Regions from separate parts of the Bacillus sp. PK6-025 genome, predicted to be linked through region 1. Evidence: a T-box and tRNA genes for the amino acid it is inferred to sense, from the RefSeq annotation. Region 1 holds a T-box; the other holds one or more tRNA genes.

Region 1 (15,255 bases):
TCCGCAATTAAAACCGGCATTTTCGTTTCTTCGCTGATGACTTTGTCCAAGTGGCGCAGCAGCGCACCGCCTCCTGTCAGGACGATTCCGCGGTCCATAATATCAGCCGCGAGTTCAGGCGGAGTTTTTTCAAGCGTATTTTTTACGGCATCGACAATTGCAGTCACAGTGTCGCGAAGCGCCGCTGTAATTTCTTTTTCAGTGATTTCAATCGTTTTCGGCAGACCTGTTAAAAGATCGCGGCCGCGGATTTCCATGCTTTCTCCGTTTTCAGAAGCTTCGGCAGAACCGATTTCAAGTTTGATCGCTTCCGCAGTACGGTCACCGATCATCAAGTTATATGTTTTTCTAATATAAGTAATGATTGCTTCATCCATTTCATCACCGGCAACGCGAATAGACTGGGATGTGACGATGCCGCCGAGGGAAATAATCGCGACTTCGGTCGTTCCGCCGCCGATGTCGACCACCATGCTTCCAGTCGGTTCCCAAACAGGAAGATTGGCTCCGATCGCCGCTGCAAACGGTTCTTCAATCGGATATGCATCTCTCGCCCCGGCCTGGCGCGTAGCGTCGATTACCGCACGCTGCTCAACCGCCGTAATTCCCGACGGGACACAAACCATGACATAAGGCTTTCTCGCAAATAAGCCTTTGTTTTTAACAGCTTTGCTAATATAATGTTTCATCATTGTCGCTGTTGTTTCATAATCAGCGATTACGCCATCTTTCATCGGGCGGAGGGCGACGACATTGCCGGGCGTACGTCCGATCATGTTTTTCGCATCGTTTCCGACTGCAACGATCTGCTTTGTATCTGTTTGCAGCGCAACGACGGAAGGCTCCCTGACGACAATTCCTTTACCTTTCACAAAAACAAGCGTATTCGCCGTTCCTAAATCTATTCCAAGGTCTCTCGCACCAATTCCAAACATTTGTATGTATCTTCCTTTCTTAAAACAATATTCCTAAGCAAAAACCCATAAATTCTATTATAGCTTAATTTAATGAAAAAAAAAGTGTTACAAATATCCTTTTTCTTTTAAGCTCACAAATTTTTGATCACCGATGATGATATGATCGAGCAATTCGATTCCAAGCAGCTGTCCGGACTCGTGAAGGCGCTGTGTAACTTCTATGTCTTCGCGGCTTGGAGCCGGATCTCCAGACGGATGATTGTGGACGCAGATGAATGAGGCTGCGGAGCGCTTTAAAGCTTCCTTAAACACTTCCCTCGGATGGACGATTGAAGAGTTCAAGCTTCCTATAAAAATTGTTCGCTTGTGGATCACCTGGTTTTTCGTGTTCAGATACAGGCATACGAAGTGCTCCTGAGACAGAAAGCGCATATCCCCCATTAAAAAATTGGCCGCATCTTCGGGAAAACGGATCACATAACGGTCTTTGCAGGCAAGGCTGTGAATGCGCCGGCCAAGTTCGAGCGCCGCCAAAATCTGCACGGCTTTGGCGCGGCCGATCCCGGAAATGCTTGAAAGCTCCTCAGCGGATGCTTCTTTTAACAAACGGAGGCCGTCAAACGTTTGAAGCAGCCGGCTTGAAAGCTGAAGAACCGATTCTTTTTTCGTCCCGGTTCTGAGCAGTATCGCGAGCAGTTCATGGTTTGACAAACTTTCGGCGCCTGTGTTGAGAAGGCGCTCCCGCGGCCTTTCTTCATCAGGAAAATCCTTTAATTTCAACGGCAGATCGCTTATGATAAACCCTCCCTTTTGATTCCCTTCTCGTTCGGTTTATCAAAAGGAGTGAAGATCGAACGTTTTCAGCATTCTCATCGTTTTGGAAATCGGAAGACCCACAACTGTATAATAGTCTCCCTTTATCTGTTTGACAAAAAGCGCGCCTTTTCCTTGTATTCCGTATGAACCGGCTTTATCAAACGGCTCTCCTGTAGCGATGTAAGCGCTGATTTCCTTTTCTTCAAGAGGCCAAAAAAAGACTTCGGTTTCTTCAAAAAATGTTTCGCATCTCTCGCCGTCCTTAATGCAGACGCCGGTAAGCACTGAATGGGTCTGTCCCGAAAGCATGCTCAGCATCCTTTTTGCATCTTCGGCATCTTTGGGCTTGCCCAAATAAGCCCCGTCATAAAGAACAATGGTGTCGGCGCCAAGCACGACGGCATCAGGATATTGTTCGGCTACTGCACGCACTTTTTGTTCCGCCAACCATTTGACGTTTTCTGCTGGTGAAAAGTTTCGAATTAATTTTTCTTCCGCGTTGCTCGTAACGATGCTGTATGGAATCTGAAGAAGATCGAGGAGTTCCTTTCTGCGGGGTGATTGTGAAGCCAATATGAGCTGTCGGGTCATAAGAAGACATCCTTTCAAAGGTTTTTGCATAGGAAAAAAAGATACCTGTTTTATCCTACCAAAAGAACGCCGCCGCCACAATTTCAGAAAAGTAACTTTTTAATGACAAAAATCGTGAAAATAAAAAAACCAGCGCCTCTGCTGGTTTTTTTATTTTATTTGGCTCAGCAATAGCTGCTGGCTTTTCCAGCCGTTGGCTGCGGTCGGTTTCTCAAGCAGGTTGACGGCTTCCAGTATGCTCTTCTTTACCTCTTCAGATTCTCCTTTTGATTTGGCGCCGTCAAGTTCAGCTTTGACATCAGCTATGTTTTGAGATGTAACCTCCGCGCCGAGAATCGCTTTTGCCGACAGCTCGGCCGCTTCTTTAAAAGGCTCTAGCAAACCGGGCTCGAGTGCAACCGGAAGCTCTTTTCCGCCCCACGCTTCAAAATCGTTTTCGATTAATATTTTGCCAATTTCAGATGTCATCTGTTTTTCCCCTGTTATTCCGGCGATCACATAAAATCCGTCGTCTTTGGCAATCGAAACGGCGGCATACCCCTTGTCTGCGATTTGAGAGGCCAGCGTCTCCGCTCCTTCTTTAGATGAAAACTTGCCGGCCTGAACGGCAAAGCTGTTAAAAGATTCTCCCGCTTGTCCGCTATTTTTTTGTCCGCTCTTTTTCTCTTCGGCACCTGAGTCACCGGCTTTTACCGCCTGTCCGTTTTCCGCATCCGCACCCAAGCTGCCGGATGCCGGCACTCCTTCTTTATGGGTTGCGAGATTCAGCGCGAACAGCCCGAGTCCCGTGCCGAGCAACACAGCAAAGATAATGGTTGCAGCAAAGCGCTTCAAAGGAAACGTAAGGGACATTTTCGCTTTTCGGTTGTTTTTAGCCTCGTTTTTCTTTTGATAAGGCGCCACCACTTTGGGATCGTCTTTGTACACGGTTTCTTCTTCGTCTGGAGGCGTCCATGTAAATTCATCTGTTTCAGGTGCGCCGTCCTCTTTTGAAGCCGATATTTCCCGTTCCGCCTTTCTCTTTTCTTCCCAGTTTGAAAAGGTGAACTTCTTTTCTTCATTTCTGTTGGAAAACTCTTTTTCATTTCCGTAGATGGTCTCTTCTCTGCCATTGATCATCACTTTAAGCGGGTCTTCCTGGGGCACTTTTTTAGCTGAGTTTTTCTTGCTCTTCCGTTTTTTCATGTGGCTTCCCTCGCTTTCCGTTTATTGTTTTATATTGAGATTAGGCGGCAGATTGGCCGCTCTCTATACGATCGGCAGAGGGAAGCCAGAAGGAAGGAGGAGTTCTCCCAAAGGCTGTCCCTCTTATTGTCCACACTTTATCACAGCCTCAAAAAAAAAGAACAAGACTTTTGTCGTCTTGCCCAAAAAGGTTTCGTCAAATTTTTCACCACCGTGCCATTTGAAGATACCACTCGATCATTGGATTGCCATAGAAACAGCTTATCAGCGTCCCGATCAGAATCGCGGGAGCAAACGGCATAGGTTCATTTTTCTTTAGCTTTCCTGCCAGCAATGCAATCAGACCAAGCACCGTTCCTGCGGCTGCCGAAAGGAAAAAAGCGAGAATGAGGAGGCGGCTGCCGAGCGCCATGCCGAGCACCGCAAACAGCTTTACGTCCCCCCAGCCGATCCCTCCTTTCGTCAAAAGCAGCGTCAAGAGCGGAAGCATGCCGCCGGCAAACGCACCGCTTAAACCGGAATGCCACGGCTCGAGGGGAACAAGAAACCGTCCGACAGCAAAGACAATCAGGAAAAAACAAAGCACAGCATCCGGAATGACCATATGTGTCACATCAGATACAAAGACGATCAAAAGCAGGGAAATAAGAGCAAGCACAATCACCAGCTCCCCCTGATGCCCAACCTGCATACCAGCAAACGCAAACAGGATGGCGGCGGAGAGCTCAACTGCCGGATACACGATCGATATCGGGGTTTGACACCCCTTGCACCTCCCCCGCTGCATCAAATAGGACAAAACAGGTATCAGCTCCGCGAGGCCCAGCTTTCTTTTGCAAGCCCGGCAGAGGGAACGCGGAGCAATCAATGATATCTTTTCAGGGATGCGGCGCCCGGCTGAACTAAAAAAGGAACCGAGCACTAACCCCGCCGTAAAAAGGTAAAAGATGAACATCACTATCAGCCTCGCACAATCAAATTTAACCGCTTCATGGGAAAAAACAGCTTCCTGAGGCTGTTATTTTAGCAAATATGAAGCGCCTCCGCTTTTCATAAAACATAAAAATGCGCAGTCAGCCGATGGCCAAAAGCGCATTTTTATGTTTTTTATTCAGTTAAAACTGCCCTGACGGCGGAAATAAAGTAAAGCGACCCGGTAACAATGACCACCGCTTTTTCATCTTCAGCTTGTTCTTCGATATAGCGGAAAACAGAGCCGATGTCTTCATCACATGTTTTATGATCAGCGGTACTTTGCTCAAACAGCTTTTGAGCGGATTCCGCTCTCGGAAAATCAAAAGATGTGAAGTGAATCGATGACGCAAACGATTCGATTTTGCGGATCATGTCTCTGTACGGCTTATCTTTGAGAGCACTAAAGCATACGTGAATATTCCGCCCGTCGAAGTGGGACGTGATCGTCTCGGCCAGCCGCTCTACCCCTTCTTTGTTATGAGCGCCGTCGATATAAACGAGAGGCCTGTTCAATACCTTCTCAAACCGGCCGGGCCATCCCGCCTTATGAATGCCGCGTTTCAGCTCTTCTTCGCTGATGGCCGCATGTTTTTCGGCTGTCAGCCATTCGGCCGCAAGTATGGCCAGAGACGCGTTTTGCCGCTGATGGGTGCCGATCAGGCTTGTTTCAATTCTTTCATAACGATGTAACGGTGTTTTCAGTGAAAACTGCTCTCCATCGGGCAGTGAACGCTCTCCGGACAGCTCGCAATCCTCATGAAGGGATATAAAAGCAGATTCTGTCTCCATCGCCTTTCGCTTTATCACTTCAGCTGCTTCACGCTGATGAACGGCTGTGATAACAGGAACGCCGTGTTTGATGATTCCCGCCTTTTCTGCGGCAATCTCTTTCAGCGTGCCGCCTAATATTGCCATATGGTCATGGCCGATCGAAGTGATGACCGTTAACATCGGCTTCACGACGTTTGTCGAATCCAAACGGCCGCCTAATCCCGTTTCAAAAATAACAAAATCGGTGCGCCGGTATTTAGCAAAATATAAAAATGCGCATGCCGTAATAATTTCAAATTCGGTGGCTGCTCCGAATTCGGTTTTTTCAAGCTCAAGGACGAGAGGCCCGACCTCATTAAAGAGCGCCGTCCATTCGTCGTCCGAGATCGGTGCGCCGTCAACGCTGATCCGTTCGTTAAAGGTAATGATATACGGTGATGTGAAGGTGCCTGCTGTATAACCGGCTTCATTGAATACCGTACGGAGAAAAGCGATCGTTGAACCTTTTCCGTTTGTTCCGGCGACATGAATCGCATTAAGCTTTTTCTCGGGGTGCCCGAGCTTTCTCAGAAGCCATTCCATTCGTTCCAAACCCGGCTTCACGCCGAATTTAAGCCTTCCGTTAATCCAGCTGAGTGCTTCATCAAACGTTTTGAACAAGCGAATTCCTTCCCTTCAATTGATGAAGGTGTTTTCCAGCACCTTTAGAAAGACCTGGAAAACACCTCCTTTTTTTCGTGTGATTAATTTTTCAATTCGGCGATTCTTTTTTCTACAGCTTCACGTTTTGCCGTATAATCGGCTTCTTTCGCCCGCTCTTCTTCAATGACATGTGCAGGCGCCTTTTTCATAAATCCTTCGTTGCTTAATTTCTTTTGAACCCGTTCAACTTCCTTCGTCAGCTTATCGAGTTCTTTTTGCAGGCGGCTGATTTCTTCCTCAATGTTAATCAGACCTTCGAGCGGCAAAATCAGCTCGGCGCCGGATACGACAGCGGTCATCGCTTTATCGACCGCCTGAATATCCGTTCCGATTTGAAGAAGGCTCGGATTCGTAAAGCGTTCCACGTACGAACGGTTTTCTTCAAGTCGTTCGGCGATTTCCGGCGTGCTTGTTTTAATATAAAGCTCAATCTGCTTGCTGAGCGGCGTGTTGACTTCGCTGCGGATGTTCCGTACAGCGCGGATGACTTCAACGAGAAGCTTCATATCCGCCGCTGCTTCGGTGTCCGTATATTCTTTAACAGCTGCAGGCCACTTGGCGACTGTAATGGATTCCCCTTCGTGAGGAAGATGCTGCCAGATCTCCTCCGTCAGGAAAGGCATAAACGGATGCAACAGGCGCATCGTTTGATCCAGCACATACGCTAAAATAGAGCGGGTCGTCTTTTTCGCCGCTTCATCTTCACCGTAAAGCGGAAGTTTAGCCATTTCGATGTACCAGTCGCAGAAATCATCCCAGATAAAATTGTAGAGATGGCGGCCAACCTCGCCGAATTCGTACTTGTCAGCCAGCTGTGTCACAGTTTCAATCGTTTCATTCAACCTTGTTAAAATCCACTTATCGGCAACTGATTTTTCTCCTGACAGATCAAGCTCTTCGTATGTCATGCCGTCCATGTTCATCAGGGCGAACCTTGATGCGTTCCAAATCTTGTTCGCAAAATTCCATGTTGACTCCACTTTTTCAAAGCTGAAGCGTAAATCCTGTCCTGGAGAGCTTCCCGTCGCAAGGAAGTAGCGCAGCGAATCCGCTCCGTACTTATCGATCACATCCATCGGATCGACGCCGTTTCCGAGCGATTTGCTCATTTTGCGGCCCTGGTCGTCGCGGATGAGCCCGTGGATCAAAACATCTTTAAACGGACGTTCTCCGGTAAATTCGATACCTTGGAAGATCATTCTGGATACCCAGAAGAAAATGATATCGTATCCTGTGACAAGGACGTTCGTCGGATAGTAACGCTTGAAATCTTCCTCATCGATATCCGGCCAGCCCATCGTTGAAAACGGCCAAAGAGCGGAACTGAACCATGTGTCAAGAACGTCTTTGTCCTGCTCCCAGTTTTCGGCATCTTCAGGAGCTTCAGCGCCCACATAGATTTCCCCCGTTTCTTTATGGTACCACGCAGGAATACGGTGGCCCCACCAAAGCTGGCGGGAAATGCACCAGTCGCGGATATTTTCCATCCAGTGCAGATACGTTTTTTCAAAACGGTCAGGGACGAAGTTGACTTTTCCTTCGCTTTTTTGCAATTCGATGGCGGCATCGGCAAGCGGCTGCATTTGCACGAACCACTGCGTTGACAAATACGGCTCAACGACTGCTCCGCTGCGTTCGCTGTGGCCGACCGAATGCGTATGTTCTTCAATCTTGAACAGCACGCCCTCTTCCTGAAGATCTTTCACGATCTGCTTGCGGCATTCAAAACGGTCCATGCCTTTATATTGAAGCGCCTTGTCATTCATTGTGCCGTCTTCATTCATAACGAGAATGCGTTCAAGGTTGTGGCGGTTTCCGATTTCAAAGTCGTTCGGATCATGGGCAGGTGTAATTTTGACGGCACCTGAGCCGAATTCCATATCGACGTAGTCGTCTCCGACAATCGGAATTTCCCTTCCTGTGATCGGCAGAATAACCGTTTTTCCGATTAGGTGTTTGTACCGCTCGTCTTCCGGATGTACCGCAACCGCTGTATCGCCGAGCATCGTTTCAGGACGGGTCGTCGCAATTTCAATCGAGCCTGAACCGTCTTTCAACGGATAGCGCATATGATAGAACGCGCCTTGTACGTCTTTATAGATGACTTCGATGTCAGACAGAGCCGTTTTAGTGGCCGGGTCCCAGTTAATGATATATTCTCCGCGGTAAATCAGCCCTTTTTCATATAGCTTCACAAATACTTCGCGAACCGCTTTAGAAAGCCCTTCATCAAGGGTGAAACGCTCCCTTGAATAGTCAAGGCCAAGGCCGATTTTCGCCCATTGGCCGCGAATAAAATCGGCATATTCCTCTTTCCATTTCCATGTTTCTTCAAGGAATTTTTCGCGGCCGAGATCATAGCGCGTTTTTCCTTCTTCGCGAAGCTTCGCTTCTACTTTTGCCTGAGTTGCAATACCGGCGTGATCCATACCCGGCAGCCAGAGCACGTCATAGCCCTGCATCCGTTTCATTCTTGTCACGATATCCTGCAAGGTGGAATCCCAAGCATGCCCCAAGTGCAGCTTACCCGTCACATTCGGCGGGGGAATGACAACGGTGTACGGTTCTTTTTCAGGGTCGTTTTTCGCTTCAAAAAATTTGCCGTTCACCCAATAGTCGTATCTGTCTTTTTCAACTGCAGACGGATCGTATTTTGTCGGCATCGTCAGTTCTTGATTATCCATTTTCAAACCTCCAACAGTATTAAACGGCTGAACAATAAAAAAGAGCCCTCTCGATCCTGTTAAAAGGACGAAGAGAACTCTCTCGCGGTACCACCTTTTTTCATGAATGCGAAAAAAACGCATTCACGCACTTAAATGGGATAACGGGACTTTCCCGAATTTCTCTACTTTTTGTTCGAGAAATTGCGCTCCTGGGCGACCTTCCAAAAAAGACTGACTGGGAGCCTTTCAGCGAACCGGCTTCCCTCTCTGCAAGCGTCTGTTTTTGTACTCTTCCCATTCAAAGCGGGTGATCATTGACTTTTCAGCACGTACTTTTTCTTTTTCTTATATTACTAAATCTTTTTCATTTTCGTCAATCATCTTTTCCGTTTTTCTCTTGTTTTATACGATACTGGGCCATGCACACAAGCTCCTTTTCCTCATATGATGCTGTAACGATAAGAGAGGAGGCATAAGATGCGAAAAAAATTCAACACACATTCATTCCAGCCGTGGCTGAAGCAAGTCAGGCTTGTTGCTGTTCAAGTCGTCCTCCCGATCACGATCTTCCAGGGCATACGCACGATCATCTTTCCGACCACATTTGATGTCCTCCTTTTGGGCATTCTCATATTCCTTGCGTGCGCCTTTCACCTTGACTGGATATAAGCACGAAAAAAGTCCGCATCATGATGATGGGGACTCTGTTTCTTCCTGCAGTTTTCTGTTTTCTTCCGTCTCGTGAATGCTCATCACAAGCGGTTCGGCGTTTTTCATTTGCCAGTACGCCTTCAAAAGCGTTGTACAGGCTTCTTTTTCTCCGGGCCCCTTCTCAAGGTCGTAGCGGTTCAGCACACCGAATACAGGCCCGGGGTAAGCCATATAGCTGAGGAATAAGCTGATTTCTTCCTCCCGCAAAGGATAGACATTGTGATACGTATAAAACCAGTTTACACATTCCGTGCACATCACGGGATTCGTCTTAAACATTCTTGTAAAAAATACGATGAGATCGTTCGCTGGGGGCCCGTGTCCCGCTTTCTCAAAGTTCGTAAAGTAACCCGTTCCGGTATCGTTATAGAGAAAATGCCGGACGGACAGCTGCCCGTGGTTTAAAACCATTCTCGAAGACTCTTTGTCTTTCATGGTCTCATACCACTCTTCAAGGCGGGCAAGCGCAAAGTCTGCAGCTGATATCGTCTCTTTGAAATACATGGCTGCCTGAAGCTGGAACGGGGACATATACCATTCGTTTTCCGCTCTTGAGATGAATTCTTCATATTTCTGTTTTTGCTGTTCCCATTTCCGTTTTGTCCGTTCATAGTGCCCGAGTATTTCTTCCCGCCTCACACCGAGCTCTTTTTCCGTTCGCTGGTGAAGAAGAGCGATTTCTTTAAACATATATTCGTGTTTTTGGTCACGCTCTTCCTCTCTTTCAAGGGTAAGCCAAGGCATGAGATAACAGACATCTTCTCCGGCTTGCGTTAAAAATTCGCCCGTGCGATTTCGATAGACGGGAACAAACTGCCTGTAGCCTTTTTCCTCCAGCAAGATCATCTGTTCTGTGAAGCGGGCGTTTCTTGAAGCCGCCAATTTTTTCAGGGCGAATACACCGTGATCCGTATACACTTTCCATACCTTTGGACTGACCGATTCCATATATTCAGGCGTAAGACCGTACTCATTTAAAACAGACTGGATGCCTTCCATCGGCTTCACCACATTTTTATCAATGCATTAGGCATGGCTGCTTTGATAATCCGGTATATAAAGGATCTGTCCCTCTTTTAATTCCTCGTCAAGGGAAAGGGAATTCATCCGGATGAGCTGCTGGACATTAATATCATAGCGCTCGCACAAAAGATCAATGGTATCGTTTTGCTGAACGATGCACATCCTCATTCGAGTAAACTCCTCCTCTCCCTGTTTTGTAAACAGCTTTGTCAAATAGAGAGCATTGTCATTCTCCTTCGCTGACACTTCCTGGTCGTCTGCTGCCGGCATCTCATCTCTTTCTTCTTCAGGCTCCGTCTGCTCATGAAACGAATATTCCGGGATTTCAATGGTATGCCCGGCTTCCTCTTCTTCATCAATCGCTTCTGCTTTCTGTGTCACTTCAACTTCAAACGTCTCAGGCTCCCTGTCATTCTGGTCTTCCTCCAAAAGAGGCGGAACACCGTAGAACGGGGTTTCTTTCGGTTCATCATGAGGTTGATAAGCCCTTTGGAGCGGCTCCGGCTCTTCTTCCGCTTCTTCCCTTTTTAACTCGTATTCTTCCGGCTTCTCTTCCGCTTTCTCCCTTTTCAGCTCATATTCTTCCGGCTTTGCTTCTTTCTCCTCTTTCAGCTCATATTCTTCCGGCTTTGCTTCTTTCTCCTCTTTCAGCTCATATTCTTCCGGCTTTGCTTCTACTTTCTCCCTTTTCAGCTCATATTCTTCCGGTTTTGCTTCTACTTTCTCCCTTTTCAGCTCATATTCTTCCGGTTTTGCTTCTACTTTCTCCCTTTTCAGCTCATATTCTTCTTCCGGATGTTCAAGAGCGGAGTCTTTTGGATTTTCCATTTCGCGCTTCGTCCGCTCTACCGCAGACAAAGACGCTGTAAAAAACGGCTTTGTTTCCTCTGTATCGTCTCCGAGAAACGACTGGTAAATCGGAACCGCTTCCGCATCGGTATCAGTTTCTTCTGCTTCTTCATACGGCTGTTCTTCGTCCTGCTCTTCATAAGACCTGTCAAGCTGAATCAAAAATTCTTCCTCTTTACCCTGTTCTTCGTCGTTTGAAGGTGATCTGAAGGCAGGCTCAAGCTCCTCTTCCGACTGGACGGCCGCAGGCATAGTACGCGGTTCTTCTTCTCCGGCTTCACCGCTTACATTCAAGAGGCCTTCAATCGCCAAATCAGCTTGAATCGTCAGCATCCTCGCATCTGTCAGCTGATAATCGAAAGCGTCAATAAAAACAAATACGTCGTTTAAATGATTGACCTTGTCTTTCGGGATGGTGATATCCACTGGGAAACAATGCGTCAGCTCTGCGCTGCCGTCCCCTTTCAGCTTTACATCTTCCACAAATCGGCTTGTCGCAGGCAGCTCTGCATATTCCCGGGTTTGATCTATGTTGTATTCGCCTGTCAGCTCTAATGACCCTCGTATGGATACATAATCATTTACTTCCTGAACGGTAATGTCAGGATCCAATGAAATCGATAATAATTCGGATACTTCCTGTCCTTTTTGAAAACAGATTGACTCTTCTACAGAAAATTGCAAACGATTGTTTTGCGGCAAACTGATATCCTCCCTTCACCTAATTTTTAAAATTAGATGTCAGTAAAGATGTATGAGAAAAGCAGGCAGAATATGAACAGAAAAATCATAAGCCGTTACCGGCACCATGCAAAAAAGAGCCGCCGGCAATGTCCGGCAGCCCTTTTCTTTATCTGGAGCGGCTGATTCTTTCGAATACGCGTTCAGCAGCTTGAATCGTATGCTCAATGTCGTCATCCGTATGAGCGGTTGACAAGAACAGCCCTTCAAACTGTGAAGGCGGGAGAAACACGCCTTCATCGGCCATCCCTTTATAATATTCGGCAAACAGTCCGAGATCAGACTGTTTCGCTGTATCATAATTGATGACCGGTTCATTTGTGAAGAAAAAGCCGATCATAGACCCCGCTCGATTAAATGTACACGGAATGCCATTTTTCTCGGCAGCTTCAGAAATTCCTTTTTCCAAACGGTCTGCTTTGCGGGAGAATTCCTGGTAGGATTCAGGAGTCAGCTGTTTCAATGTTTCGAGTCCGGCTGTCATGGCAAGCGGGTTGCCGGACAGCGTGCCGGCCTGATAGATCGGACCGCTCGGCGCAATTTTCTCCATGATTTCCGCCTTTCCTCCATAAGCGCCGACAGGAAGACCGCCGCCGATCACTTTTCCGAGGCAAGTCAAATCAGGCGTCACTCCGAAATAGCCTTGCGCACAGTTGTAGCCCACCCTGAAGCCTGTCATTACTTCATCAAAAATCAGCAGAGCGCCATGCGTCTCAGTCAGCTCGCGAAGCCCTTCGAGGAACCCTTTAACCGGAGGTACGACACCCATATTGCCCGCGACAGGTTCAACGATAACGCCGGCAATGTCCTCTCCGAATTCCTGAAAGACAAGCTTCATGCTTTCCAGATCATTGTAAGGAACGGTAATCGTGTTTTTTGCAATGCTTTCCGGAACTCCGGGGCTGTCAGGGAGGCCGAGCGTTGCTACTCCAGAGCCCGCTTTAATCAGCAGGGAATCACCGTGTCCATGGTAGCAGCCTTCAAATTTCACGATTTTGTTACGGCCTGTGTAACCGCGCGCCAGCCGCAAGGCGCTCATCGTCGCCTCCGTACCGGAGCTTACCATCCGAACGATTTCTATGGAAGGAACACGGTCGATGACAAGCTCGGCAAGCTCGGTTTCCAGTTCTGTCGGTGCACCGAAGCTTGTCCCGTGTTCTGCCGTGTTTTGAATTTCTTTCACCACTTTTTCATTGCTGTGTCCTAAAATAAGCGGTCCCCATGACAAGACATAATCGATGTATTCGTTTCCGTCAATATCATAGATTTTTGATCCTTTTCCCCGCTCCATAAAAATCGGGTCCATGTTCACTGATTTAAAGGCTCTGACCGGGCTGTTCACCCCGCCAGGCATGACTCGTTGCGCCTCTTCGAATGCCGCTTTAGACTTCTCATAGCTCCGCATCCTCTAAAACCCCCAGTTCAAATTCTTATTCCGAAATCCATTTTGCCGCATTTTTTGCAAAGTACGTAATGATCAAATCAGCGCCCGCCCGCTTCATGCTTGTCAGCATTTCGAGAACAAGAGCTTTTTCTTCAATCCAGCCGTTTTGGGCCGCGGCTTTGACCATCGCATACTCCCCGCTTACATTGTATCCGACAACAGGCAGGTTAAATTCGTTTTTCACTTCTCTGACGATATCAAGATATGAAAGCGTCGGCTTGACGATCAGGAAATCGGCGCCTTCTTCCACATCGGATTTTGCCTCCCGGAGAGCCTCCCTGCGGTTGGCATAATCCATTTGGTACGTCTTGCGGTCGCCGAACTGCGGACTGCTTCCCGCGGCATCGCGGAACGGGCCGTAAAACGCGCTCGCATATTTTACAGCGTACGACATGATCGGCACATTTGTAAATCCTTCCTGATCAAGCGCATCCCTGATGGCGGCAACGAAACCGTCCATCATGTTTGAAGGCGCAATAATGTCAGCGCCTGCACGGGCTTGGCTGACAGCGGTTTTTGCCAAAAGAACGAGCGATTCGTCATTTAGTATTTCACCGTTTTCCACAAGGCCGCAGTGACCGTGGTCCGTGTACTCGCATAGGCATGTATCTGCGATAACGACAAGCTCAGGAAAGTCTTGTTTAATTTGCGCAATCGCTTTTTGAACGATGCCGTGGTTGTGATAGGCTCCGCTTCCCACATCATCTTTGTGTTCAGGCACGCCGAAGACGATCACAGATTGAATGCCGAGGCCTGCGACTTCCTCCATTTCCTCTTTCAGCCGGTCCAAAGACAGCTGGTATACGCCCGGCATGGACGGAACTTCGCTTTTAACGTTCTCTTCCTCGGTTACAAATATCGGATAAATGAAGTCAGATGCTCTTAACTCGGTTTCTCTTACCAATTTTCGCATACCTGCTGTCGTCCGCAGGCGGCGGTGTCTTTGAAATGATGCTTCCATTTGTCATTCTCCCTTTCTTGAAATGCGGCATATTTCACGCAGCATTCCGTCGATTGTATAGACGTCCGGCATATATGAAGGAATTCCGTAGTCCGACAGCGCCTTCTTTGTCATAGGCCCGATCGTAATAAAAGCCGTACCGTTCTTTTCGGCCCACGTTCTGCTCTCCTCTTTCAAAATGGACATGAATGTATGTACCGTCGAGGAGCTGGTAAATGTCACAAAATCAAAAGACGCGTGTTTTGCTGCTTCCTTAAGCTCCAGAATTCCTTTTTCATCACGAACGGTTTCATACAAAATCCATTCCGAAACTTGAATTCCGAGCGGAGTGAGGGTTTTCTTGATGACGTCCCGGGATAAATTTCCTTTTAAAACGGCCACTTTATCATGACGGCCGGCATTTCGCTTCAGTGCCTCCGCCAAATGTTCAGCCACGTATAACTCAGGCATCAGATCGACAGAAAGACCCCTGTCGCGCAAATACCTGGCCGTTTTTTCACCGACAGCGGCAACCTTGGCCTTTGATGCGAAAGGAACGCTGAACCCGGCGTTCTTCAAATAAGAAAAAAAGAATTTTGCCCCGTTCACGCTTGTAAAAACAAGCCAGTCCGCGCTTTCAAGATCTGCTCGAAAGCGCTGGGCCTGTTCTCGCGGGAGGGCGGGCCGAAACGAAATCAATGACGTTAAAACAGCTTCTCCGCCCAAAGCCTCCACCTTTTCCCTGAAGGATTGGGCTTGGGCTTTATTGCGGGTGACGAGCACTTTCTTTCCCTGTAAAGGAAGATCATGCTTCATTGTCTTCCAGCTCCTGTTTCACACGGTCAATCAGTGCCTTTGCTCCTTTTTCCGACATGACCGCCGCGCATTCTCTGCCGACAGCCTCCGGATCTTTTCCTTTTACTG
Region 2 (15,255 bases), 1.6 Mb from region 1:
AATGACGCTGCCGTACTTTCCGGTTGCAAATGCGTCACCTTCAAATTGATTCGGGTTTTCTTTAGGGTTGATGACAGGAGAGTGCTTTTTATTGGTTAACAACACAATGCCGATTTGATACACGGGATCGATGATAGTGACGGTTCCCGTCCAGCCGGTATGGCCGTATGCCTTGTTGCTGGCGTGCTTGCCGAACATCCACTCCATATCGGTATTGCCGTTAAGCCGCCATCCTAGTCCATATGTGGGATTTGTTTTTGACGGCTCAGTAAATTGTGAAATGACCGAACGGCTGAATAGATGTTGTTTCCCGTAACCGCCGCCGTTCAGCATGACTTGAAGGAGCACTGCTGCGTCGTCAACGGTGGAAAAAAGGCCGGCATGCCCAGAGACGCCTTCCATTGAATAGAACGCTTTTTCATCGTGGACTTCCCCTTGAAGCGTGTAAGTTCTGATATTTGGAAACAAGATGGTGCCATCTCTGGTGTTTCCCTTTCGTTCCGTAGCTGCAAAATGCGGCGGTTTAAAGCCCTTTTGGAGCGGATTAAACAAAGTATGCCGCAACCCGAGAGGCCGGTAAAATTGGTTTTCAACAAAGGTATCTAAACGCTCGTTTGTGACTTTTTCTATGATCAGCCCGAGGAGCATATAGTCGATGTCACTGTAAATTTGTTTTGTGCCGGGTTCATATGACAAGGGGGTTTTGACAAGATATTCAAGCGTTTTGCTCCGTGACTGAGAGTAGAGGTGTCCGGCTGCTTTCGGGTCGTAATAGTTCCAGCTTGCAGGGAAGCCTGCGTGATGGTGGAGCAAATCTATGACGCGGAGCCGGTTTTTTCCCTTTACATCGTCTTCCGGGTGATCATTGAAATCAGAAAGATAATGTGAAATGTTTTTGTTCAAGTCAAGCTTTCCGGTGCTCACTAAATGCTGCAAGGCAAAATTGACGGCATACATTTTTGTATTGGAGGCGAGGTCAAACATCGTGTTTGCTTTCATTTTTTTTGGATGTTTGAGCGTCGAGAGGCCGTTGTATTTCTGCTTGTAGCCGTATGCTTCTTTTTTGACGATTTTTCCGTCTTTTATCAAAATCAAGGCAGCCCCGGGAAAGCCCGCTTTGACATCCTGTTCGATCAGACGGTCCACGACTTTAAGCTTTTCCGAAGAAAAACCGGCTTCTTCAGGTGTTTTCGCCTTCGTTAATACGGGATATGTCAGCTGACCTGTTGTCTCGTTCGCAATTGCAGTCTGTGCTGATGACGGAAGCGGGAAAAAGCATGTCAGCAACAATAGGGACGATGCTGCAGCGCTGATCATAAACTTTTTCAGCTTGCTTCACTCCTTTCTGTCAAAAAATGCATAGTGGGAATTTTAAACAAACGTTTAATCAAATTCAACTGCCATATCGTCTTTAAAACCAAAGAGATATGTTAAGGCAAAGCCGGCAGCATAGGAAATAAACAAACCGAGAATATACAAAAGAACTTGGTGGGTATGGACTAAAAATGACAAAGGAAGACCTGATACGCCTATCGATTCGGTCGCGATTTTGAAATACGCTTGAAAGGCTCCACCTACTCCGGCGCCGAGGCACGCGGTTAAAAACGGACGTCCGAGTGGAAGAGTCACACCGAATATGAGCGGTTCACCGATTCCGAGCAGGCCTGACGGCAGTCCGCCGGCAATGGCTCTTTTGAGCTTTGCTTTTTTTGTTTTGAAATAGATCGCAAAAGCGGCGCCTACTTGACCTGCGCCCCCCATAGCCAGAATCGGCAGCAACGGGTCATCGCCGATTGAATTGATTAATTCCATATGAACGGGTGTCAATCCCTGGTGCAGTCCGGTTACGACGAGCGGAAGGAAGGTGGCCCCCAGTACAAAGCCGGCGATAATGCCGCCGAGATCTAAGATGGCGAGAAGTCCTGACGTAATGGCGTCAGATATCAAGCCGCCGACAGGCATGAAGACAACGTAAGTGACGATTCCTGTGATGAGAAGGGAGACTGTAGGTGTGATGATGATGTCGAGTGAATGAGGTACAATGCGCCTGACCCGTTTTTCGAGAAAAGCGATAAATGCAGCTGCGAATAAAATACCGATTAAACCGCCGCGTCCCGGCAAAAGCGCTTCACCGAAAAGCGAAATATCACCAACGGCCGGGTTAATGATTAAAATACCGGCTAATCCGCCGAGTGCGGGGGAGCCGCCAAATTCTTTCGCCGTATTGACCCCGACCAGGATGCCTAAATACGTAAATAAACCTGAACCTATTACCGTTAAAATAATGGCGGTTTGTGATGTATCAGCGAGCCAGCCTGCTTGGATAACGGCTTTGGTGATTCCGGTAATCAAGCCTGAGGCGACCAAAGCGGGGATCAGCGGTATAAAAATGCTTGCGATCCGCCGAAGAAACAATTTAAAAGGCGTCGCGTTTTTCTTGGAAATCTCAGCTTTATGTTTGGCTGCGGATTGTTTTAAGTCAACGTCTTCCGCGGATTGAAGCAACTTCCCGAATTCGTCTGATACGTGCTGTACGACGCCGGTGCCGAGGATAATCTGAAGCGTTTCCTCCTCAACGACGCCAATCACGCCTTCAAGCGCTTTGATTGAGCCGATGTCGGTTTTTTGACTGTTGACAGGCGTGATGCGCAGGCGCGTCATACAATGGGTATAATCCGCGACGTTAGACGGGCCGCCGATGTGTTGTAAAATCAGTTTTGCCAGGCCGGCATATTTTTTCTCATCGCTCATTTTATATCCCCCTTTTTTACAATTCGCTCATTCCCATCATGCGGATGGCCGCTTTTGTTTGATCAATATACTGAATGATGTCCTCGTAGCGCTCCGCGGCTATGCCTAAAAACAGAATGTCAATCATGTAAAGCTGAGTTAAACGAGAGGAGGTGGCGGCGCTGCGAAACGGCGCTTCGTTTGAGCATGACGTATACAGGGCGATATCGCTTAATGAAGAGACAGCAGACTGTCCAAACCGCGTCAGTCCAATGGTTTTAATGCCATGTTTTTTGGCGAGTCTGACTGCATTGGCGATTTCATGCGTTTCTCCTGAATGGGATATGGCAAACAGAACGTCATTCTCGCCGGCATTGGCGATTAATGTCGCGACAAGATGCATATCACTAAAAGCGGTGGCTTTTTTATTGATGCGCAAAAATTTCTGCTGGGCATCTTGTGCGACGATTCCTGAAGCCCCGATCCCGCAAAAATGAACCGTTTCTGCGTTGATCAGTATTTGAATCGCTTTTTGAAGATCTTCGTGGTCAATGTTTTCAAAGGTATCGCGAATCGCCTGAATCGAATTGCTGGTTGTTTTTTGAACGATTGAATGGAGCGGCTCTTGCGGTTCGATATCCCGGTATCCCTGATTAGACGGTTTCATTAAATCGCCGGCGACCCTCATTTTTAAATCTTGAAAGCCTTTCAGCCCCAGAGATTTGCAGAGCCGTATTGCCGCCGCCCCGCTTGTCTTTGCCGAAGAGCTCATCTCTTGAATGGTGCCGTTTACGACCTCGTGTGGGTTTTTCAAAATGTATTCGGCAAGCTTTCGTTCAGATTGCGGCAATCTGTGAAGCATATTCTGAATGATTTCCAATCCTCCTGCAGCCATTGTTTCTTCCTTTCTTCTTTAAACTTGATCTTCATAAATGGATAGAGCTTTTTCGATATCGCCTTCTGATTTCTCAAGCAGGTTTTCGGAAGCGGCCGCATCTTCGTTTGTTTTCAGCATGATGATGGCGGTTTTGACTTGGTTATGGGATTTTTCTAACGCTAGTGCCGCCGCTTCTTTTGGAACACCTGTGACCGTTTGGATGATGCGAATCGCCCGCTCCTTTAATTTGTCATTGCTTACTTTTACGTCTACCATGAGGTTTTCATAGACTTTTCCCATTTTGATCATGGCCGCCGTTGAAATCATGTTTAAAATCATTTTATGAGCGGTTGCTGCTTTCATTCTCGTCGATCCGGCAATAACTTCAGGGCCGACGACCACTTCTATGCTGTGATCTGACACCTGGCTGATCGCCGAGTTTTTGTTGCATGTCAGTGAGACGGTCTTGGCGCCACTTTCCCTGGCATACTTCAAAGCGCCGAGAACGTATGGAGTCCGACCACTGGCGGCGATTCCGATTACGGTATCATTGTTTGAGAGGTTAACGGCTGATAAATCCCGTCTGCCGAATGCCTCGTGATCTTCAGCGCCTTCGACGGCTTTGTACAGAGCTTTTTCTCCTCCTGCAATGATGCCAATGACCGACTCGGGAGATATGCTGAACGTCGGCGGGCATTCAGCTGCATCGAGTACGCCGAGTCTCCCGCTTGTACCGGCACCGATGTAGATGATCCGTCCCCCTTTCTTTAACGACCCGACGGCGAAGTCAACGGCGGTCTTAACTTCTGGTAAGACTTCTTGTACAGCTTCGGCCACAGTTTTGTCTTCATCATTGATGATTTTCAAAATATCAATCGTCTTTGACTGGTGAATGCGCCTGGATCTTTCATTTCGGCGTTCGGTCGTTAATGAACCTAAATGGCTGTTTTCCATCGACAACTCCTCCTGATGATGAAGTGCATATATTTCTTAATTTTCAGTATATTAAGGGTGGAATATTATTTCAATAACAAAAGGTAAATATTAAAATTTTATTTCAATAAAGTTCTAAACAACGGATTGCCGACATAAAATAAAGCGCAGATGAACTGCGCTTATGTTCAGGTATTACAGCTCGTCTATTTGGTGTTCGGAAATCACGCGGAAGCCTTCTTTTTTCAGAAGCGCCGCCGTAACGCCGTTGCCGGCTATTTTTTGGCTTGAGAAACTTCCATCGTATATATGGCCGCTACCGCAAGACGGGCTGTTTTCCTTCAACACGATCGTATCAGCCTTGATTTGCCTTGCCATCTCCAATGTTAGATAAGCTCCTTTTATATACAGGTCTGTTACGTCTTTTCCCGATTCTGTGTTGATCACCGCCCTGCCGTCTAAAACGTCTTCTCCCGACCCGCCTATAATTTCGGCCGGTTCCCTTGGCGTTTGAAATCCGCCGAGCAGCTCGGGACAAGCAATCACCGCTTTTTTTTCTTCAACAAGCTTATTGATTTTCCCCACATAGCTGTGCGATCCGTTATAGCGGCATTCCACCCCAGCCAGACATGAACTTACCAGTATCATTTTTCGCGTCCCCTCTCTTGCACATCAGATAGCCCTATTTTAAACAAAATTTCTGCGTTTTTCTCAATGTTTATGAATAAAAAATTTGAAAATAAAAATTTTAATTTACCCCTTTACAAATGGGGAGGAACCTGTATATAATAACTTTTGTCAGCTTTACGAGAGCTGCTTGAAACACGATGATGGCCCGTTGGTCAAGTGGTTAAGACACCGCCCTTTCACGGCGGTAACACGGGTTCGAATCCCGTACGGGTCACCATTCTTTTTTGGACAGCACGCTGCGAATGCCGGAATTTTTAAAAGGAAGGCATGCTAAGATCGCAACGTCCTGTTGCAACGCATGCACTTGTACGTCCTGTACTGCGGAGGATTAGCTCAGCTGGGAGAGCATCTGCCTTACAAGCAGAGGGTCGGCGGTTCGATCCCGTCATCCTCCACCATTTTTCTGGATCGGTTTATGTCACAACCGCGCCGGTAACTGCATAAGATACCGTATCATGCCGGTCTAGCTCAATTGGTAGAGCAACTGACTTGTAATCAGTAGGTTGGGGGTTCAAGTCCTCTGGCCGGCACTGTTTTTGGAGGGGTAGCGAAGTGGCTAAACGCGGCGGACTGTAAATCCGCTCCCTCAGGGTTCGGCGGTTCGAATCCGTCCCCCTCCACCATTATTGGGCTATAGCCAAGCGGTAAGGCAACGGACTTTGACTCCGTCATGCGCTGGTTCGAATCCAGCTAGCCCAGTTTTTGGACATCCTGTTAGGATGTCCTTTTTATTTTGTCTTTTTTGTATAACTATTCAAAAAAATGTCTTGTTGAGTCAATTCCGAATTGGAAGGTACAATGAAGGTCTGAAAGGGGGATATCATATGTTAAAACAGCAGATTTCAATGATTGGCGTACCGATGGATCTCGGTCAGCTGAGGCGGGGAGTCGATATGGGACCGAGCGCGATTCGCTGTGCCGGTGTTAATGAACGGTTGGAAAGCCTTTGTCAGGATATTGAAGACCTCGGCGATATGACAATCGGGCAAAGAGAGGATGAGAAAGAAGGCGGGGAGCCGGCATCTGAAGAGCTGAGAAACTTGAAAGCGATTACAAAAGCGAGTGCAAAACTTGCTGAGACCGTTGATAAGATCGTGGCTTCAGGTGCTTTTCCGCTCGTGCTGGGCGGTGACCACAGCATAGCGATCGGAACGCTGGCCGGCCTTGTGAAGCATTATCAAAACCTGGGTGTGATCTGGTATGATGCCCATGCTGATTTAAATACGAAAGAAACGTCTCCTTCAGGCAATATTCACGGTATGCCGCTCGCCATCAGCCTGGGGATCGGCCATGAAGGGCTGACAGGCATCTATGGAAAAGAAACGAAAATTAAAGCGGAGAACATCGTCATCATCGGTGCGAGGTCACTTGATGACGGGGAAAAAGAATTGATTCGCGACAAAGGGATCAAAGTGTATACAATGCATGAAATCGACCGCCTCGGTATGACGAGGGTGATGGAAGAAACGATAGACTATTTGCACGGCAGAACGGACGGTGTCCATCTGTCACTCGATTTAGACGCGCTTGATCCGAACGATGCGCCTGGTGTCGGAACCCCGGTAGCGGGAGGCATCAGCTACAGGGAAAGCCACCTGGCGATGGAAATGCTGGAAGAATCGAAGCTGATTACGTCCGCTGAGTTTGTCGAAGTCAACCCGATATTGGATGAGAAAAACAGGACGGCTGAAGCGGCAGTCGCCTTAATGGGGTCGCTGTTTGGCGAAAAGCTGCTTTAGGTGCGGTTGAAGAGCGGCCTTAGGCTGCTTTTTTTTATAAAAAAGTCTCAACTTCATAATATTTAGGTTGTATAATAATTTTAAGCTAATATTAAGCGCATGATCCCTGTCAAAGCATCTACACCCTGCCAAAAATTTGATAAACTATTTTTATGAATTTAATGAAACCTTATAAAAATCAATTCGTATACATAAAGACCGGTGAAGGCAGAGGTTAGATAAATATGGAAACAATGATTAAAAAAAGAATCAAACAGGTGAAAAAAGGCGATCGTAATGCATTTGCAGACATCGTGGATATTTACAAAGACAAAATTTATCAGCTTTGCTACCGTATGCTCGGCAATGCGCATGAGGCGGAAGATATTGCGCAGGAAGCGTTTATCAGAGCATACGTGAATATCGACAGTTTTGATATCAACCGGAAATTTTCCACATGGCTTTATCGAATCGCAACCAATTTGACCATCGATCGTATCCGTAAAAAAAAGCCGGACTATTACTTGGATGCAGAGGTGGCGGGGACTGAAGGACTGACGATGTATTCCCAGGTTGCGGCGGATGTTGCGCTTCCAGAGGATGAAGTGGTTTCTTTGGAGCTGCACAGCACCATCCAGGAAAAAATCTTAAGGCTTCCCGATAAATACAGGACGGTCATCGTATTAAAGTACATTGATGAGCTCTCACTCATTGAGATCAGTGAAATCCTTAATATTCCCGTAGGTACGGTGAAAACGAGGATACACAGGGGCAGAGAGGCTCTCAGAAAACAATTAAGGGATCTTTAAGTGGGGTGATGAAATGAGCTGTCCGGAGCATATTGTTCAGCTTATGCATAAATACCTTGACGGAGACATACTACCGGAAGATGAATCGCAATTAAAAGAGCACCTCCAATCATGCGAAGACTGCAAAAAGCACCTTCATGAAATGGAAAAATCCATCGCTCTTGTCCAGAGCACGTCGCATCTTACAGCTCCGGCGAACTTTACAGCCGATGTGCTGGCGAATCTGCCGAAGGAAAAGCGAACGGCATCGATCAACAGGTGGCTTAAAGCCCATCCGTTTTTAGTGGCGGCAGCTTTGTTTATCATTTTGATGGGCGGCAGCTTTTTCTCCAGCTGGAAAAACGATCAGGATTTCAGCGTATCAAGCCAGCCCAATCTCGTAGTGAAAAACAACACGGTCATCGTACCTGAAGGCGAAGTTGTCAAAGGCGATGTGACCGTGAAAAACGGAAAGCTGATTATAGAGGGCAAAGTCGACGGCGATGTCACGATTGTTAATGGCGAAAAATATACGGCTTCAGCAGGACAAGTCACCGGTCAGATCCATGAGATCAACGAAGTGTTCGACTGGATGTGGTATAAGATTAAATCGACCGGAAAATCGGTTTTTGACATGAAGGAGTCTAAAGAGTAGAGCAAAGCGGGCGAATGAGCTTTGCTCTTTTTTTATGAAGGGCCGCCATTTCACTTGGAAAATCAATTTGTGCTATAATAGCCTCTGTATATGTAAAAATAATAGATCATACCATTTTGAAACATATTAACCTTACTAATGACTGAATTCTTGGAGGACGAGGAAATGGCTTTTGAGGATATCCCTTTCTTGCAGTACCTCGGCGATGCCGTTGATATTCTCCTTGTTTGGTACGTAATATATAAATTAATGATGGTCATCCGCGGGACAAAGGCGGTTCAGCTTTTAAAGGGAATCGTGGTCATTGTTCTCGTCAGGCTGGCCAGTCAATATTTAGGATTAAGCACCCTGCAGTGGCTGGTTGACCAGGCGATCACATGGGGGTTCCTAGCGATCATTATCATCTTCCAGCCTGAATTGAGGAGAGCGCTGGAACAGCTGGGGCGGGGGCGCTTTTTTTCGAGGAGCGGAACACCTGAGGAAGAGCAGCAGCAGAAAACGATTGATGCGATTACAAAAGCGATTAAATATATGGCGAAACGCCGGATTGGCGCGCTTCTGACGATTGAACGGGAGACGGGAATGGGCGATTACATAGAAACGGGGATCCCTTTAAATGCAAAGGTCAGCTCTGAGCTATTGATCAACATCTTTATTCCGAATACACCGCTTCATGACGGCGCCGTAATTATGAAAAATGATGAGGTTGCTGCAGCCGCCTGCTACCTTCCGCTTTCTGAAAGCCCTTTTATTTCAAAAGAGCTTGGGACGAGGCACAGAGCAGCAGTGGGAATCAGTGAAGTGACCGACAGTCTGACGGTTGTCGTATCCGAAGAAACGGGCGGCATCAGCGTCGCCAAAAACGGAGACCTTCACCGTGATTTATCGGAAGAGGCATTGAAAAACATGCTTGAAGCGGAATTCAAGAAAAATTCGCGAGAAACTTCCTCAAATCGCTGGTATTGGAGGGCGAAGAAAAATGGATAAGTTCTTAAACAATCCCTGGGCTGTCAAAGTAGTCGCATTATTATTCGCGTTTCTTCTTTACTTTGCGGTCCACAGCGCTCAAGCGCCGACTCCGAAGAAACCAGGTGAATCGTTTTTCCCGACATCGACGACAGACGAAGCGACGCTCACCGATATACCGGTCAAATCGTTTTATGATGATGAAAACTACGTCGTAACAGGCGTGCCGCAGACGGTGAATGTCACGATTAAAGGCCCGACAGGAACCGTCAAGAAGGTCAGACAAGTGAAGGATTTTGAGATTTATGCCGATATGCAGCATCTGAAAACAGGCAGGCACAAAGTCGAGCTGAAGGCCAGAAATGTTGCCGAAGGCCTCACTCTGACCATCAATCCATCGGTGACAACCGTGACCATCGAAGAAAAAACGACGAAGGAATTCCCGGTCGAGGTTGATTTTTATAATAAAAACAAAATGAAAGATGGCTACACGCCGGAGCTGCCGATTATCAACCCGAAAAACGTCAGCGTCACCGGCTCAAAAGCCGTGATCGACAGAATCCAAAACATCAAGGCGACGATCAATTTAGAGGGCGTCGACCAGACGGTTGAAAAAGAAGCCAAGCTAACAGTATACGACAGGGACGGAAATGTTCTTCCGGTTGAAGTCAGTCCATCCGTCGTTAAAATCACCGTTCCCGTGACAAGCCCTAGCAAAAAGATTCCCGTCAAAGTTGACCGGAAAGGGAGCCTTCCGGACGGTATCAGCATTTCCAGCCTTGATATCAGTCCGGGAGAGGTAACCGTCTACGGGCCGCAAAATGTTCTTGATTCGTTAGAATTTGTCGAGGCTGATGAGGTTGATTTAAGTAAAATGAAAGATGACACTGAGTTGGAAGCCAACATTAAAGTGCCGGACGGCGCTAAAAAAGTGTCACCCGAAAAAGTGAAAATCAAGGTGAAAGTTGACAAGGAAGAAGAGAAAAAACTGAAGAACGTTTCAATTAAAACCGCGGGGCTGAATGACAGCCGGGATCTTGAATTTCTCGATCCGAAGTCAGGCAAGCTGGATATCACGGCAAAGGGCTCGACAGCCGCGATCGAAAAACTCCAGCCTTCCGACGTCGAGCTCTATGTCAATGTGGCGGATCTCGATGACGGCGAGCATAACGTGAAGCTGGAAGTAAACGGACCGCAGAACATGACATGGTCGCTTTCGCGGCAGAGCATTCGAGTGAAAATCTCATCTCAAACAACCCACAACGAAAAAAATAATGGTCAGAATGAAGAAGAAGAGAATCATTCTGAAAAGGATTCACAACCTTCATGAATCAAAAAGGAGCGATATTAATGGGCAAGTATTTTGGTACAGACGGTGTAAGAGGCGTGGCAAACAGTGAACTTACACCCGAGCTGGCCTTTAAAGTCGGACGCTTTGGCGGATATGTCCTAACAAAAGATAAGGAGCGCCCCAAGGTGCTGATCGGCCGTGATACGCGCATTTCCGGGCATATGCTGGAAGGTGCCCTTGTTGCGGGCCTTCTTTCGATAGGAGCAGAAGTCATGCGTCTCGGTGTGATTTCGACGCCCGGCGTCGCATATTTGACGAAGGCTATGGACGCGGAAGCGGGTGTAATGATTTCAGCTTCCCACAACCCTGTCGAGGACAATGGAATTAAGTTTTTCGGCGGTGACGGATTTAAGCTTTCCGATGAGCAGGAGCTTGAAATCGAGCGTCTGATGGATCAGCCTGAAGATCACCTGCCAAGGCCTGTAGGCGCTGATCTGGGTATGGTGAACGACTACTTTGAAGGCGGACAGAAATATTTGCAGTTTCTTAAGCAGTCTGCTGATGAAGACTTCACAGGCATTCATGTCGCGCTTGACTGTGCGCACGGGGCGACATCTTCGCTGGCGACCCACCTGTTTGCCGATCTTGACGCAGATGTATCAACGATGGGAACTTCTCCGAACGGATTAAACATCAATGACGGAGTCGGCTCGACCCACCCTGAAGCCCTGGCCGAATTTGTGAAAGAAAAGGGAGCTGACGTCGGCATGGCGTTTGACGGGGATGGCGACCGCTTGATCGCTGTTGACGAAAAGGGGAATATCGTAGACGGCGATCAAATCATGTACATATGTTCGAAGTACTTGAAGAGCGAGGGGCGCCTGGCGGACAATACAGTTGTCTCTACGGTGATGAGCAACCTCGGCTTTTACAAAGCGCTTGAAGCGGAAGGCATTAAAAGCGTTCAGACAGCTGTCGGCGACCGCTATGTAGTGGAAGCGATGAAAAAGGACGGGTTTACTTTCGGCGGAGAACAGTCGGGACATCTGATTTTCCTTGATTACAATACGACAGGCGACGGACTGCTTTCTGCGATCATGCTGATGAACACGATCAAAATGACAGGTAAGTCTTTGTCAGAGCTTGCGGCAGAGATGCAGAAGTTTCCACAGCTCCTCTTGAACGTGAAAGTAACCGATAAACATAAAGTAGCGGAGAACGAAAAGGTAAAAGCGGTCATCGAAGAGGTTGAGAAGGAAATGAACGGTGACGGCCGCATCCTTGTGCGCCCGTCCGGCACCGAGCCGCTTGTCCGTGTTATGGCTGAGGCGAAAACGAAGGAGCTTTGCGAGAAATACGTAGGCCGCATTGCAGATGTCGTGAAAGCTGAAATGGGAGCGGAGTGATTTTCCGCAGAAGACTGACGAACGAGACATGCTGATTTGACATAAGATAAAGGGAACCGTTCAATCTTGGAAAAAATGTGAACCATTTTGAAAAATGTTTGACGGTTCCTTTAGTGTATAGTAAAATCAGCTTGTCTTGTTTAATTTAAAAGGAAAGGCAGGGCAGAACCATTTTTTATAGTTATAGCGCCCGGACTAAGCGTGCGGATGAAACAGCTTAGTTGACGAGGATGGAGGTTTATCGAATTTTCGGCGGATGCCTCCCGGCTGACCACAAGATCACAGCCGCAAGGATTTCCTCAAACCAAAGAGGCGACTCTTTGAACAAAGGGAAATCGCATGATCTTCCATAAAAAACATGTAGGAGGGGACGAAGAATGTCCCCGCCTGATAAGCAGACTTTCTTCGTCTCCTGCCTGCGACCTTAGGAGGAAGAAAATTATGTGTGGTATTGTAGGTTATATTGGCCAGCTTGATGCAAAGGAAATTTTACTTAAAGGTTTAGAAAAGCTGGAGTATCGCGGCTACGATTCAGCTGGAATCGCTGTAGCGAACGAAGACGGCGTACACGTGTTTAAAGAAAAAGGACGGATTGCCGATCTTCGCGAAGTCGTTGATGCAAATGTGATATCGCAAGCGGGAATCGGACACACACGCTGGGCGACTCACGGGGAACCGAGCCGTCTAAACGCTCACCCGCATCAAAGCGCATCAGGCCGATTTACACTTGTTCATAACGGCGTCATCGAAAACTATGTTCAGCTGACGCGCGAATATTTACAAGATGTAACCCTTAAAAGTGATACGGATACAGAGGTTGTCGTTCAAGTGATCGAGCAATTCGTCAATAACGGTCTTGACACGGAAGAAGCGTTCCGCCAAACGCTTATGCTGCTCAAAGGCTCTTATGCGATTGCATTATTCGATCATGAAAACAAAGAAACAATCTATGTTGCGAAAAATAAAAGCCCGCTTCTTGTCGGCCTTGGAGACAATTTCAATGTGATCGCGTCTGACGCGATGGCGATGCTTCAAGTGACAAACGAATACGTGGAGCTTATGGATAAAGAAATGGTGATTGTCACAGACAAAAAAGTTGTGATCAAAAACCTTGACGGAGAATTGATGTCACGTGCCTCATATATTGCAGAGCTTGATGCGAGCGATATCGAAAAAGGCACATACCCTCACTACATGTTAAAAGAAATCGATGAACAGCCGCTTGTCATGCGGAAAATCATTCAGACGTACCAAGATGAAAACGGCAAGCTTTCCATTCCTGGAGACATTGCAAATGCTGTTGCAGAAGCGGATCGCGTCTATATCATCGCCTGCGGAACGAGCTATCATGCCGGTCTTGTCGGCAAACAATTTATCGAAACATGGGCGAAAGTTCCGGCTGAAGTCCATGTCGCAAGCGAATTCTCTTACAATATGCCATTGCTTTCTGAGAAGCCGCTGTTTATCTTTATTTCTCAAAGCGGAGAAACGGCTGACAGCCGCGCGGTTCTCGTACAGGTGAAAAAGCTCGGACACAAAGCGCTGACATTGACCAACGTACCGGGATCCACGCTTTCCCGTGAAGCGGACTACACGCTTTTACTGAATGCCGGCCCGGAAATCGCGGTAGCGTCAACAAAAGCATATACGGCGCAAATCGCAGTTCTCGCTATTTTGGCAGCTGTGACTGCGGAAACCCGCGGCAAAGCACTCGGCTTTGATCTTGTTAAAGAGCTCGGCATCATCGGAAACGCGATGGAAGCCCTTTGCGACCAGAAAGACGAAATGGAAATGATCGCGCGCGAATATTTGACAGTAACACGCAATGCTTTCTTCATCGGCCGCGGCCTCGACTATTTCGTCTGCCTCGAAGGATCCCTGAAGCTGAAAGAGATTTCTTACATTCAAGCTGAAGGCTTCGCCGGCGGTGAATTGAAGCACGGTACAATCGCATTGATCGAAGACGGCACACCAGTCATTGCCCTTGCGACACAGGAGCACGTCAATTTAAGCATCCGTGGAAATGTCAAAGAAGTGACAGCCCGCGGCGCCAACCCTTGCGTGATCTCCTTGAAAGGCCTGGAAGAAGCAGACGACCGCTTCGTCCTGCCTGAAGTGCATCCGGAGCTCGCACCGCTCGTCTCCGTCATCCCGCTGCAGCTAATCGCATACTACGCAGCGCTGCACCGCGGCTGTGACGTTGATAAGCCACGGAACTTGGCGAAGAGTGTGACGGTGGAGTAAGGCGACGTTTGAAATAATAGTTTGTACCCCTCTTGGATTGGATGATCTGGAGGGGTATTTTTGTGTTTGAAAGAGAAATAAGTCTTATCAAAAATCGAACTCTGGTAGTCTGAAAGTGCGCTAGATTATAATTGAAAGGATGTGTAACCATGAACAACGAGACGTACATTGAAGTCAACAGAACATCGCAGTTGATGAATAAAATGAGAAAATTCTCAGTGCTGATTGATGGTGTCGAGGCTGGGAAAATCAAAGATGGCGGGAGGCTGCGAATTGATTTGGAGCCTGGCGAACATGAGATCCAAGTGAAAATTGATTGGTGTGTAAGCCAAGCTTTGAGGTTTACGTTAGATGAAGGAGAAGCTTTAAAGTTTAGATGCGGAAGTCCGGTTCGTGGATGGAAGATGTTCTTCGGACTTTTTTATGTATTGGCCGATCCAGAAAAGTATTCGTTTATTGAGCAGGAATAGGCGGTTGCAAGCAGCTTTGGTCTGCATCATCGCCATCATACGCTGCACCGTAACAACCTGACGAAAAGTGTGACGGTGCAGTTTTTTATCCCCAGGTGAATATGAAGCGGTGTCGATGAAAGAAAAAGCCTAAAACACCTTATTTCTATAAATCCGAATCGACAGAAGCCATGAACACCCGTATAGCGTAATAATTGATATGGCAACGATCAGATACAGCAGAGCATTTTGTAAGGATAGCAGCATGTGAATCAACTCTCTAATTTGATCGTTCAAATTTTGGACAACAAAATTAACCGTTAGCATATACAAGCCAAATGCAACAATAGAAGCAGTCAACAAATAGTTACTTTTGAATTTATAACAGAATGGCAGCATGAATGAAGCAGCTGTCATCACAATAGCGACCATTAGCAAAATGTCTTTCCAGATCGTAAGTTCCTGGTGAATGATAAAGTTTACGATCAATATGGCTGCAGCCACCATA

What was found. A T-box is a leader RNA that pairs with one kind of tRNA and senses whether it is charged. The one in region 1 lies ahead of M1D67_RS15440 (valine--tRNA ligase), so its partner is inferred to be a tRNA-Val.
Region 2: it encodes a tRNA-Val, which carries the amino acid that the T-box ahead of M1D67_RS15440 (valine--tRNA ligase) is inferred to sense. The anticodon was not compared.

The regions. Positions count from the first base shown of each region.
Region 1 covers NZ_CP096509.1:3,000,818-3,016,072, forward strand. Annotated here, with positions in the region: gene M1D67_RS15410 (rod shape-determining protein) at 1-935, opposite strand, end outside; gene radC (RadC family protein) at 1,023-1,697, opposite strand; gene M1D67_RS15420 (Maf family protein) at 1,752-2,324, opposite strand; gene M1D67_RS15425 (SPOR domain-containing protein) at 2,475-3,509, opposite strand; gene M1D67_RS15430 (prepilin peptidase) at 3,715-4,464, opposite strand; gene M1D67_RS15435 (bifunctional folylpolyglutamate synthase/dihydrofolate synthase) at 4,617-5,915, opposite strand; gene M1D67_RS15440 (valine--tRNA ligase) at 5,999-8,641, opposite strand; T-box leader at 8,702-8,934, opposite strand; gene M1D67_RS15445 (hypothetical protein) at 9,101-9,292, shown strand; gene ysxE (spore coat protein YsxE) at 9,311-10,333, opposite strand; gene M1D67_RS15455 (LysM peptidoglycan-binding domain-containing protein) at 10,361-11,908, opposite strand; gene hemL (glutamate-1-semialdehyde 2,1-aminomutase) at 12,057-13,352, opposite strand; gene hemB (porphobilinogen synthase) at 13,378-14,352, opposite strand; gene M1D67_RS15470 (uroporphyrinogen-III synthase) at 14,356-15,147, opposite strand; gene hemC (hydroxymethylbilane synthase) at 15,137-15,255, opposite strand, start outside.
Region 2 covers NZ_CP096509.1:175,966-191,220, forward strand. Annotated here, with positions in the region: gene pbp4b (penicillin binding protein PBP4B) at 1-1,317, opposite strand, end outside; gene M1D67_RS01020 (PTS transporter subunit EIIC) at 1,384-2,751, opposite strand; gene M1D67_RS01025 (MurR/RpiR family transcriptional regulator) at 2,768-3,625, opposite strand; gene murQ (N-acetylmuramic acid 6-phosphate etherase) at 3,644-4,561, opposite strand; gene M1D67_RS01035 (2-thiouracil desulfurase family protein) at 4,736-5,188, opposite strand; tRNA gene M1D67_RS01040 (tRNA-Glu) at 5,373-5,447, shown strand; tRNA gene M1D67_RS01045 (tRNA-Val) at 5,553-5,628, shown strand; tRNA gene M1D67_RS01050 (tRNA-Thr) at 5,688-5,760, shown strand; tRNA gene M1D67_RS01055 (tRNA-Tyr) at 5,769-5,853, shown strand; tRNA gene M1D67_RS01060 (tRNA-Gln) at 5,858-5,929, shown strand; gene rocF (arginase) at 6,055-6,969, shown strand; gene sigW (RNA polymerase sigma factor SigW) at 7,194-7,757, shown strand; gene rsiW (anti-sigma-W factor RsiW) at 7,771-8,391, shown strand; gene cdaA (diadenylate cyclase CdaA) at 8,557-9,378, shown strand; gene M1D67_RS01085 (CdaR family protein) at 9,371-10,687, shown strand; gene glmM (phosphoglucosamine mutase) at 10,708-12,054, shown strand; gene glmS (glutamine--fructose-6-phosphate transaminase (isomerizing)) at 12,496-14,298, shown strand; gene M1D67_RS01100 (hypothetical protein) at 14,448-14,768, shown strand; gene M1D67_RS01105 (ABC-2 transporter permease) at 14,898-15,255, opposite strand, start outside.